Linked DNA regions of Variovorax sp. PBL-E5. The protein of the gene in region 1 interacts with the protein of each later gene in a pairwise test. Links are inferred from orthologs where the notes say so. Each region holds a gene or a part of one and is shown in the gene's direction. Other genes may lie near its edges.

Evidence for each region. The genes of interacting proteins can lie anywhere in the genome.
Region 2: the proteins of WDLP6_RS03030 (region 1) and WDLP6_RS25650 interact in binary tests that used the Escherichia coli proteins (3 or more experiments, as listed by UniProt). The link is inferred for Variovorax sp. PBL-E5 from one-to-one orthologs.

The regions. Positions count from the first base shown.
Region 1 is NZ_LR594671.1:610,629-615,580, forward strand. Bases 1,202-4,508 are described here. They hold WDLP6_RS03030 (DUF4118 domain-containing protein), read left to right. Parts: upstream 1,202-1,557; coding sequence 1,558-4,308; downstream 4,309-4,508. Other genes in these bases: kdpC (potassium-transporting ATPase subunit KdpC), read left to right, coding at 1,202-1,471; kdpE (two-component system response regulator KdpE), read left to right, coding at 4,320-4,508. Also shown: potassium-transporting ATPase subunit KdpB, read left to right, coding at 1-884; more of kdpC, read left to right, coding at 896-1,201; more of kdpE, read left to right, coding at 4,509-4,952. UniProt on the Escherichia coli protein: Member of the two-component regulatory system KdpD/KdpE involved in the regulation of the kdp operon. KdpD may function as a membrane-associated protein kinase that phosphorylates KdpE in response to environmental signals.
Region 2 is NZ_LR594671.1:5,264,286-5,268,930, reverse strand. What follows is about bases 450-3,449. They hold WDLP6_RS25650 (PTS sugar transporter subunit IIA), read left to right. Parts: upstream 450-1,715; coding sequence 1,716-2,183; downstream 2,184-3,449. Other genes in these bases: fur (ferric iron uptake transcriptional regulator), read right to left, coding at 3,168-3,449; hprK (HPr(Ser) kinase/phosphatase), read left to right, coding at 2,212-3,171; hpf (ribosome hibernation-promoting factor, HPF/YfiA family), read left to right, coding at 1,292-1,621; WDLP6_RS25660 (ATP-dependent helicase), read left to right, coding at 450-1,068. Also shown: more of WDLP6_RS25660, read left to right, coding at 1-449; more of fur, read right to left, coding at 3,450-3,587; WDLP6_RS25635 (outer membrane protein assembly factor BamE), read left to right, coding at 3,673-4,227; dapB (4-hydroxy-tetrahydrodipicolinate reductase), read left to right, coding at 4,324-4,645. UniProt on the Escherichia coli protein: Seems to have a role in regulating nitrogen assimilation.

The DNA.
Region 1 (4,952 bases):
AATTCGTCACCCTGCGCAAGGGCGCTGTCGACGCGCTGCGCCGCCACGTCGAGGCGCTCGGCGGCGCGATGGCGACCGAGGTGATGCGCGCGGCCGATGCGGTGGCGCGCCGCGGCAGCACGCCGCTGGCGGTGGCCGAGGGCAGCCGCGTGCTCGGCATCGTCGAGCTCAAGGACATCGTCAAGACCGACATCAAGGAACGCTTCGCCGAGCTGCGCCGCATGGGCATCAAGACGGTGATGATCACCGGCGACAACAAGCTCACCGCTGCGGCCATCGCGGCCGAGGCCGGCGTCGACGATTTCCTCGCCGAGGCGACGCCCGAGGACAAGCTGGCGCTGATCCGCCAGTACCAGGCCGAAGGGCGGCTGGTCGCGATGACCGGCGACGGCACCAACGACGCGCCCGCGCTCGCGCAGGCCGATGTCGCGGTGGCGATGGGCAGCGGCACGCAGGCCGCGAAGGAGGCCGGCAACATGGTCGACCTGGACTCCAATCCGACCAAGCTGCTCGAAGTGGTCGAGACCGGCAAGGCGCTCCTGATGACGCGCGGCTCGCTCACCACCTTCTCGATCGCCAACGATGTCGCCAAGTACTTCGCGATCATCCCGGCGATCTTCGTCTCGACCTACCCGCAGCTCGGCGCGCTCAACGTGATGCGGCTCGCGAGCCCGTCGTCGGCGATCCTGTCGGCGGTGATCTTCAACGCGCTGGTGATCGTGTTCCTGATCCCGCTGGCGTTGAAGGGCGTGCGCTACCGGCCGGTCGGCGCGGCGGTGCTGCTGCGGCGCAATCTGGCGATCTACGGCCTTGGCGGCCTGGTTGTCCCTTTCATCGGCATCAAGCTCATCGACTGGCTGCTGGTGGCGGTCGGTCTCGTCTGAGGATCTTCATCATGACAAGCATCTTTCGTCCCGCGCTCGTGCTCTTCGCGCTGCTGAGCGCACTCACCGGGCTGGTCTATCCGCTGGTCGTCACCGGTGCCGCGCAGGCGGTCTTTCCGTCGCAGGCCGCGGGCAGCCTCGTCGTGCGCGACGGCCACGCGATCGGCTCGACGCTGATCGGCCAGAACTTCAGCGACCCCGGGCATTTCTGGGGCCGTCCATCGGCCACCGCGCCGATGCCCTACAACGCGGCCGCGTCGGGCGGCTCCAACCTGGGGCCGTCGAACCCCGCGCTGGTCGACGCGGTCAAGGGCCGCATCGAGGCCTTGCGCGCCGCCGATCCGGGCAACACCGCGCCGGTGCCGGCGGACCTCGTCACGGCCTCGGCCAGCGGGCTCGATCCGCACATCAGCCCGGCCGCCGCGCGCTACCAGGCGGCGCGCGTGGCGCGGCTGCGCAAGCTGCCGCCCGATCGCGTCGAGCAGCTGATCGACGACCACACCGAGGGTGCATTCCTCGGCCTGCTCGGCGAGCGGCGCGTGAACGTGCTCGCGCTCAACCTGGCGCTCGACCAGGCAGCCAGATGAAACACCCCAGGCTTGCCCGCTTGACGCCCGACGAGCGCCGCCATGGCCGGCGCAAGGACCCGGCAGTGCGCTAACCTGTCCTGTCCATGCAAGACGCCGTTCGCCCCGATCCCGACGCGCTGCTGGCGCAGCTGCGCGCCGAGGACGAGCGCACGCGGCGCGGCAAGCTGCGCATCTACTTCGGCGCCAGCGCCGGCGTCGGCAAGACCTGGGCCATGCTGAGCGCGGCGCAGCGCGAGCGCGCGGCGGGCCGCGACTTGGCTGTCGGCGTGGTCGAGACGCATGGCCGCAGCGAGACCGCGGCGCTGCTGGCCGGGCTCGGCACGCTGCCCCTTCGCGAGATCGCGTACCGCGGCCGCACGCTGGCCGAGTTCGACCTCGATGCCGCGCTCGCGCGCCATCCCGCGGTGCTGCTGGTCGACGAGCTCGCGCACACCAACGCGCCCGGCTCGCGCCATGCGAAGCGCTGGCAGGACGTGCAGGAGCTGCTGGCCGCGGGCATCGATGTCTGGTCGGCCATCAATGTGCAGCATCTGGAAAGCCTCAACGGCACGGTCGGCGCGATCACCGGCGTGCGCGTGCACGAGACCGTGCCCGACAGCGTGCTCGACGAGGCCGACGAGGTGGTGCTGGTCGATGTCACGCCCGACGAACTCACTGCGCGGCTGGCGGCCGGCAAGGTCTACCTGCCGCAGCAGGCCGAGCGCGCGGCGCAGAACTTCTTCCGCAAGGGCAACCTGATCGCGCTGCGCGAGATCGCGCTGCGCCGCACCGCCGAGCACGTGGAGGACGACGTGCGCGGCTGGCGCGTCGAGCAGTCCGGCGCGCGCGGCGATGCCGGGCCGCCGGCCTGGAACACCTCGGGCGCGATCCTCGCGTGCGTCGGCCCGCACGAGGGCGCCGGCCAGACGGTGCGCACTGCGGCGCGCCTGGCCGGCCAGCTCAACGTGCGCTGGCATGCGGCCTACGTCGAGACGCCGCGCCTGCAGCGGCTCGACGCGGCGCAGCGCGACCGCATCCTCGCGCTGCTCAAGCTGGCCGAGGAGCTGGGCGCGGCGACGGCGGTGCTGACCGGCATCGATGTCGCGGCGGAGCTGGCCCGCCAGGCGCAGCGGCTCAACTGCGCGACACTGGTCGTGGGCCGCGCCGAGCCGGCGGGCGGATGGCGGCGCTGGTGGCCTTCCAAAGGGCTGGCGGGCGAACTCGCGCGCCATGCGCCGGGCATCGACATCGTCGAGGTCGCGCGCGCCGACAGCGCGCGGCGGCTCGCGCATGCACAGGCCGGCCGGCGCAGTGGCGAGCTCGACGATGTCGAGGATGCCGACCGACCCCGGGCGCGCTGGCCCGGCTATGCGTGGACCGCGGCGATCAGCGTGGCGATCACGCTGCTGGCGACGCCGTTGTCGCACGTGCTGGAGCTGACCAACATCGTGATGCTGTTCCTGCTCGGCGTGGTCGGCGTGGCGCTGCGTTTCGGGCGCGGGCCGGCGGCCTTCGCGGCGCTGCTCAACGTCGCGGCCTTCGACTATTTCTTCGTGCCGCCGCGGCTGTCCTTCAGCGTCAGTGACGTGCAGTACCTGCTGACCTTCGTCGTCATGCTCGGCGTCGGCCTCCTGGTCGGCCAGCTCACCGCGGGGCTGCGCTTCGCGGCCGGCGTGTCGGCCAGCCGCGAGCGGCGCGCGCAATCGCTGTTCGAGCTCACGCGCGAACTGTCGGCCGCGCTCCAGAGCACGCAGGTGATCGCGCTCGGCGCGGCGGCGGTCCAAAGCCATTTCGGCGGCCAGGCGCTGGTGCTGGTGCCGGATGCCGGCGACCGGCTCGTGATGCCCGGCGAGCCGCCCGCGGGTTTCGATGCCTCGGTGGCCGATTGGGCCTTTCGCCAGGGGCAGCCGGCCGGCCTCGCGACTGCGACGCTGGCGGCGCAGCCCTGGCACTACGTGCCGCTCAAGGCGCCGATGCGGGTGCGCGGCGTGCTCGCGCTCGAGCCCGCACGGCCGCGCTGGCTGCTGATTCCCGAGCAGGTGCAGCAGCTCGACACGCTGGCGCGGCAGATCGCGATCGCGCTGGAGCGCGTGCACTATGTCGAGGTGGCGCAGCAGGCCCTGGTCGAGATGGAATCGGAGCGGCTGCGCAACGCGCTGCTGGGCGCGATCTCACACGACGTGCGCACGCCGTTGACCGCGCTCATCGCGCTGGCCGAATCGCTGCAGGCGCCGTCCGATGCCGCGGCCGATCCGCGCGCGGTGGCGCGCGCCATCGTCGCGCAGGCGCACCAGCTGCACGCGCTGGTCAACAACCTGCTGGACATGGCGCGGCTCGAAAGCGGCATCGCCGGCGGCGCGGTCAACCTGCGCCGCGAATGGCAGTCGGTGGAGGAGGTGGTCGGCGCCGCCATCCGCGCGGCACGGCCCGCGCTCGGCGACATGCCGGTGCGGACCGATCTGCCCGCCGAGCTGCCGCTGGTCGAGTTCGACGCCGTGCTGATCGAGCGCGTGCTGGTCAACCTGCTGGAGAACGCGGCCAAGTACGGCCGGCCGCCCGTCGTGGTCGGCGCGCGCGTCACGCCGAAGACGCTGGTGCTCACGGTGCGCGACCACGGGCCGGGCCTGCCGCCGTCGATGCAGGGCCAGGAACAGTTGCTGTTCGAGAAATTCACCCGCGGCCAGGCGGAGTCGGCCACGCCGGGCGTCGGCCTGGGCCTCGCCATCTGCAAGGCGGTGGTCGGCGCGCACGGCGGCGACATCGCGGCCACGAACGCCGTCGATGGCGGTGCAGAATTCGCGGTCACGCTGCCGCGCCGCGAGCCGCCCGAACCGGTGGCCGACAGCGGCGACTGATCGCCACGTCCATGCCCGCTCCCACCGCCATCGTCATCGAGGACGAACCGCAGATCCGCCGCTTCGTGCGCGGCGCGCTCGAGGCCGAGGGCTGGCTGGTGCATGAGGCCGGCACCTTGCGCGAAGGCCTGGCGGCGGCCGGCACGCGGCAGCCCGACCTGCTGGTGCTCGACCTCGGTCTGCCGGATGGCGACGGCGTCGCATTGATCCGCGACGTGCGCGGCTGGTCGGGCGTGCCGATCATCGTGCTCTCGGCGCGCACCGACGAGGCCGACAAGATCGCCGCACTCGATGCCGGCGCCGACGATTACCTGACCAAGCCCTTCGGCACCGGCGAACTGCTGGCGCGCGTGCGCGCCAACCTGCGCCGGCCGCGCGCGTCCGGTGGCGGCGATGAGCCCGAGCCGGTGTTCCGCTTCGGCGAGGTCGAGGTCGACCGCAGCGCACGGCTGGTGCGGCGCGCGGGCAGCGAGGTGCATCTCACGCCCACCGAGTACCGGCTGCTGTCGGTGCTGATCGCCAATGCCGGGCGCGTGCTCACGCAACGCCAGCTGCTGCGCGAGGTGTGGGGGCCTTCGCATGCCGAGCAGAGCCACTACCTGCGCATCTACATGGGGCACCTGCGGCAGAAGCTGGAGGCCGAT
Region 2 (4,645 bases), 4.7 Mb from region 1 along the record:
GACAAGCCCTCGGCCGGCCGGCCGCAGCTGGTGCTGGTGGCCGACGAGGCGCAGCAGGCGCGCTTCGTGGCCGATCGCGTGCTCGCGCACCGCGAGGGCGGCCTGGCGCTCAAGTCGCAGGCGGTGCTGTTCCGCACCTCGGCGCACAGCGCGGCGCTCGAGCTCGAGCTGGTGCGGCGCAACATCCCCTTCGTCAAGTACGGCGGGCTCAAGTTCCTCGAAGCCGCGCACGTCAAGGACTTGCTCGCGGTGCTGCGCTTCGCGCAGAACCCGCGCGGACGCATGGCGGGTTTTCGCGTGACGCAGCTGATCCCGGGCATCGGCCCGGTCACGTCGACGCGGCTGCTCGATGCGATGGCCGAAGCCGCCGATCCGGCCGAAGCCGTGCGGGCCTTCGTGCCGCCCTCGGCCGCGCAGGCGGAGTGGGCGCGCTTCGCCGCCATCTATGCGGCCCTGCGCGCGCCCACGCTCGCATGGCCGGCCGACATGGACCTGGCCTTGCAGTGGTACCTGCCGCACCTGGAGCGCCTGCACGACGACGCGGTACTGCGGCGCGGCGATGTCGAGCAGCTCGCGCGGCTGGCCTCGGGTTATGCCTCGCGCGAGCGCTTCCTGACCGAGCTCACGCTGGACCCGCCCGAGGCGACGAGCGACCGGCCGGGGCCGCCGCTGCTCGACGAGGACTACCTGATCCTCTCGACCATCCATTCGGCCAAGGGGCAGGAATGGACCTCGGTGCACGTGCTCAACGTGGTCGACGGCTGCATCCCCGCCGATGTCGCGCAGGGCGCGCAGGAGCTCGAAGAAGAGCGGCGCCTGCTCTATGTCGCGATGACCCGGGCGCGCGACCACCTGCACCTGCTGGTGCCGCAGCGCTTCTACGTCACGCAGCAGGCGGCACGCGGCGACCGCCATCTCTATGCCGGCCGCACGCGCTTCATTTCCGCCGCCGATGCCGAGGGCTTCGACCAGCGGACCTGGCCGCCACCGCCCGAGCGCGCACCGCATGTGCCGGCACCGGCTGCGGCCATCGACCTGCTCGGCCGCATGCGCGCGGCCTGGCGCTGAGGCGGGGCGTCACTCTCATTTCGATAGCAACGAATGCCTGTCCAGCATGCATCTGGCGGCATCGAAAAAAGGGGATTGCAATTCGATGACAGCATGGGCATAGTGAACCGACCTTCCCCTCTTCCTTCTCCTTCCCCCGCTCTCTCCATCCCCCGTTTCGCCGGCCAGGCCCCCTTCCAGGGGCGTGGTCATTTCCCCAACCGTCAATTCCAGGAGGTCATTCATGAATTTGACGATCAGCGGTCATCACCTCGACGTCACCCCCGCTCTGCGCAATTACGTTACAGGCAAGCTGGACCGGATCACCCGCCATTTCGACCAGGTGGTCGATGTGAAGGTGATCCTCACGGTGGAAAAGCAAAAGGAAAAGGAACGCCGGCAACGAGCCGAGTGCAACATCCACGTCAAGGGCAATGACATGTTCGCGGAGTCGAGCCACGCTGATCTCTATGCCGCGGTCGATGAGCTGGTCGACAAGCTCGACCGGCAGGTCGTGCGGCACAAGGACCGCCTGCAGGACCATCATCACGAAGCACCCAAACGTGTGATGTAGTCCCCTTCTCCGGGCAAATACTCTTGCGGGCCGCTTCAAGCGGCCCTTTGCTTTTTTTGGGGCAGGTGCATAATCGCCCCCGCCCCGCCCCAACATGAACCGACTCGCGTCCATCCTGCCGCCCGCTCAAGTGCTCGTGAGCGTCGACGCCACCAGCAAGAAACGTGCTTTCGAAGAAGCCGGCTTGCTGTTCGAGAATCTCCACGGCCTGGGCCGCGCCCTCATCACCGACAGCCTTTTTGCCCGCGAGCGCCTGGGCTCCACCGGCCTCGGCCATGGCGTGGCCATTCCGCACGGCCGCATCAAGGGGCTCAAGTCGCCGATGGCCGCGGTGTTCCAGCTCGCCAACCCGATCGGCTTCGACGCCCCGGACGAGCAGCCCGTGGTGCTGCTGATCTTCCTGCTGGTGCCCGAGGCGGCCACCCAGAAACACCTTGAAATCCTTTCCGAGATTGCCGAACTCCTGAGCGACGCCAATCTGCGCGAGCAGATCAAGTCCAGCTCGGACGCCGCGAAGCTGCACGCACTGATCGCAGGATGGCAATCCGCCCAGGTCGCGTGAAGCGCGGCCCACCGGGACGGTCCGGCGCATGAAGCCCACCGTCATCAGCGCCGATGCGATGTTCGAGGAATTCCGCGGCTCGCTGCGGTGGGAATGGCTCGCGGGACTGGGCGCCTCGGAGCGTCATTTCGATGCCGAGGTCATCAGCCGCGCCCAGTCGGCCGCCGACCTGGTGGGCTACCTCAACTACATCCATCCGTACCGCGTGCAGATCCTCGGCGCGCGCGAGGTCGCCTACCTGACGCGCGGCACGGCCGCCGACTGCGAACGGCGCATCGCGCGCATCGTCACGCTCGAGCCGCCGATGCTGGTGCTGGCCGACGGGCAGCCCGCGCCGGACCAGCTGCTGTCGATCTGCGAGCGCGCCCAGCTGCCGCTGTTCGCCACGCGCGAATCCTCGGCCTTCGTGATCGATCTGCTGCGCGCCTATCTGTCCAAGCATTTTGCCGAGCGCACCTCGATGCACGGCGTGTTCATGGACATCCTGGGCCTGGGCGTGATGATCACCGGCGAGTCGGGCCTCGGCAAGAGCGAGCTCGGGCTGGAGCTGATCTCGCGCGGCAACGGCCTCGTGGCCGACGACGCGGTCGATCTCTACCGCATCAACCAGAACACGCTCGAAGGCCGCTGCCCCGAACTCCTGCAGAACCTGCTCGAGGTGCGCGGCATCGGCCTGCTCGACATCCGCGCGATCTTCGGCGAGACCGCGGTGCGCCGGAAGATGCGGCTCAAGCTCATCGTGCACCTGGTGCGGCGCGACAGCTTCGAGCGCGACTACGAGCGCATGCCCTCGGCGCCGCTCACGCAGGACGTGCTGGGCATCCCGGTGCGCAAGGTGATCATCCAGGTGGTCGCCGGCCGCAACATCGCCGTGCTGGTCGAGGCGGCGGTGCGCAACTCCATCCTGCAGCTGCGCGGCATCGACACCTATGCAGACTTCGTGGCGCGCCACCACAAGGCGATGGAAAGCGCCAGGGATCTCGATTAGCGTTTGTTTACACAATCGGCGCAGAGGCCGTAGAGCGACATCGCGTGGTCCTGCAGGATCCAGCCCTTGTCCTTTGCCACCGATTGCTGCCGGTTTTCGATCTCGGGGTCGTAGAACTCCTCGACCTTGCCGCACGAAGTGCAGATCAGGTGGTCGTGGTGCTTGCCCTCGTTGAGTTCGTACACCGCCTTGCCGCTCTCGAAATGGCTGCGCTCCAGGATGCCGGCCTGCTCGAACTGCGTCAGCACGCGGTAGACGGTGGCGAGGCCGACGTCGGAGTGCTCGTTGAGCAGCACGCGAAACACATCCTCGGCCGTCATGTGGCGCTGGCCGCCGTTCTGGAAGATCTCGAGAATCTTGAGGCGCGGCAGGGTGGCCTTCAGGCCCGTGTTCTTGAGTTCGTCGATGTTGGCCATGGTGGTTCCTCTCCTGCGGTGCGCGGGGCGCTCGCCAGGGGCCAACCGCTACAATGAGCCGATCATATCGCCTACCCTTCTTGCCATGCCTGCCATTCCCCAACGCCGCCTCTGGCTGCTGATCGGCGCCGTCGCGGCGAGCCTGAGTCTTGGCGCCTGCAGCAGCTTCACCGACCGCACCCGCAGCGCGCTGACCACCATCACGCCCTACAAGGTCGAAGTGGTGCAGGGCAATTTCGTCTCGAAGGAGCAGGTCGAGGCGCTCAGGCCCGGCATGTCCCGCCAGCAGGTGCGCGAGATCCTCGGCACCTCGCTGCTGAACGACATCTTCCATTCCAACCGCTGGGACTACGTGTTCACGATCCGGCGCCAGGGCGTGGAGCCGCAGGAGCGCCGGCTGACGCTGTTCTTCAAGGACGAGGCGCTCGACCATTTCTCGGGCGACCCGATGCCGAGCGAGCAGGAGTTCGTCGCCACGCTCGACGTGCGCAAGCACGGCGGCAAGGTGCCGGACCTGGAAGCGAAGCCGGACGAGCTCAAGAAATACGAGCCGTCCAAGGAGAAGCAGGCCGCCGAGGCATCGCCCGCGTCCCTGCCGCCGCTGCCGCCGAGCTATCCCCCGCTCGAAACGGCGCGCTGAGCGCGCGCCGGGCCGCGCCGGCCGGTCCGCATCCGTATTCCGCATCCCCGAGGGCTGAAACGCGTGACTGACTCTTCTTCATCCAATCCCCCGCCGCTGCGGCGCGTGGCGATCGCGGGCGCTTCCGGCCGCATGGGCCACATGCTGATCGAGGCCGTGCGCGAGGCGCCCGACTGCCGGCTGGCCGGTGCGCTCGACATCGCGGGCAGCCCGGCCATCGGCAGCGACGCGGCCGCGTTTCTCGGCTTCGCGAGCGGCGTGCCGATCGTGGCCGACCTGCGCCAGGGCCTGAAGGATGCCCAGGTGCTGATCGACTTCACGCGGCCCGAGGGCACGATGGCGCATCTGGCCATGTGCCGCGAACTCGGCGTGCAGCTCGTCATCGGCACCACCGGCTTCAGCGACGCGCAGAAGGCCG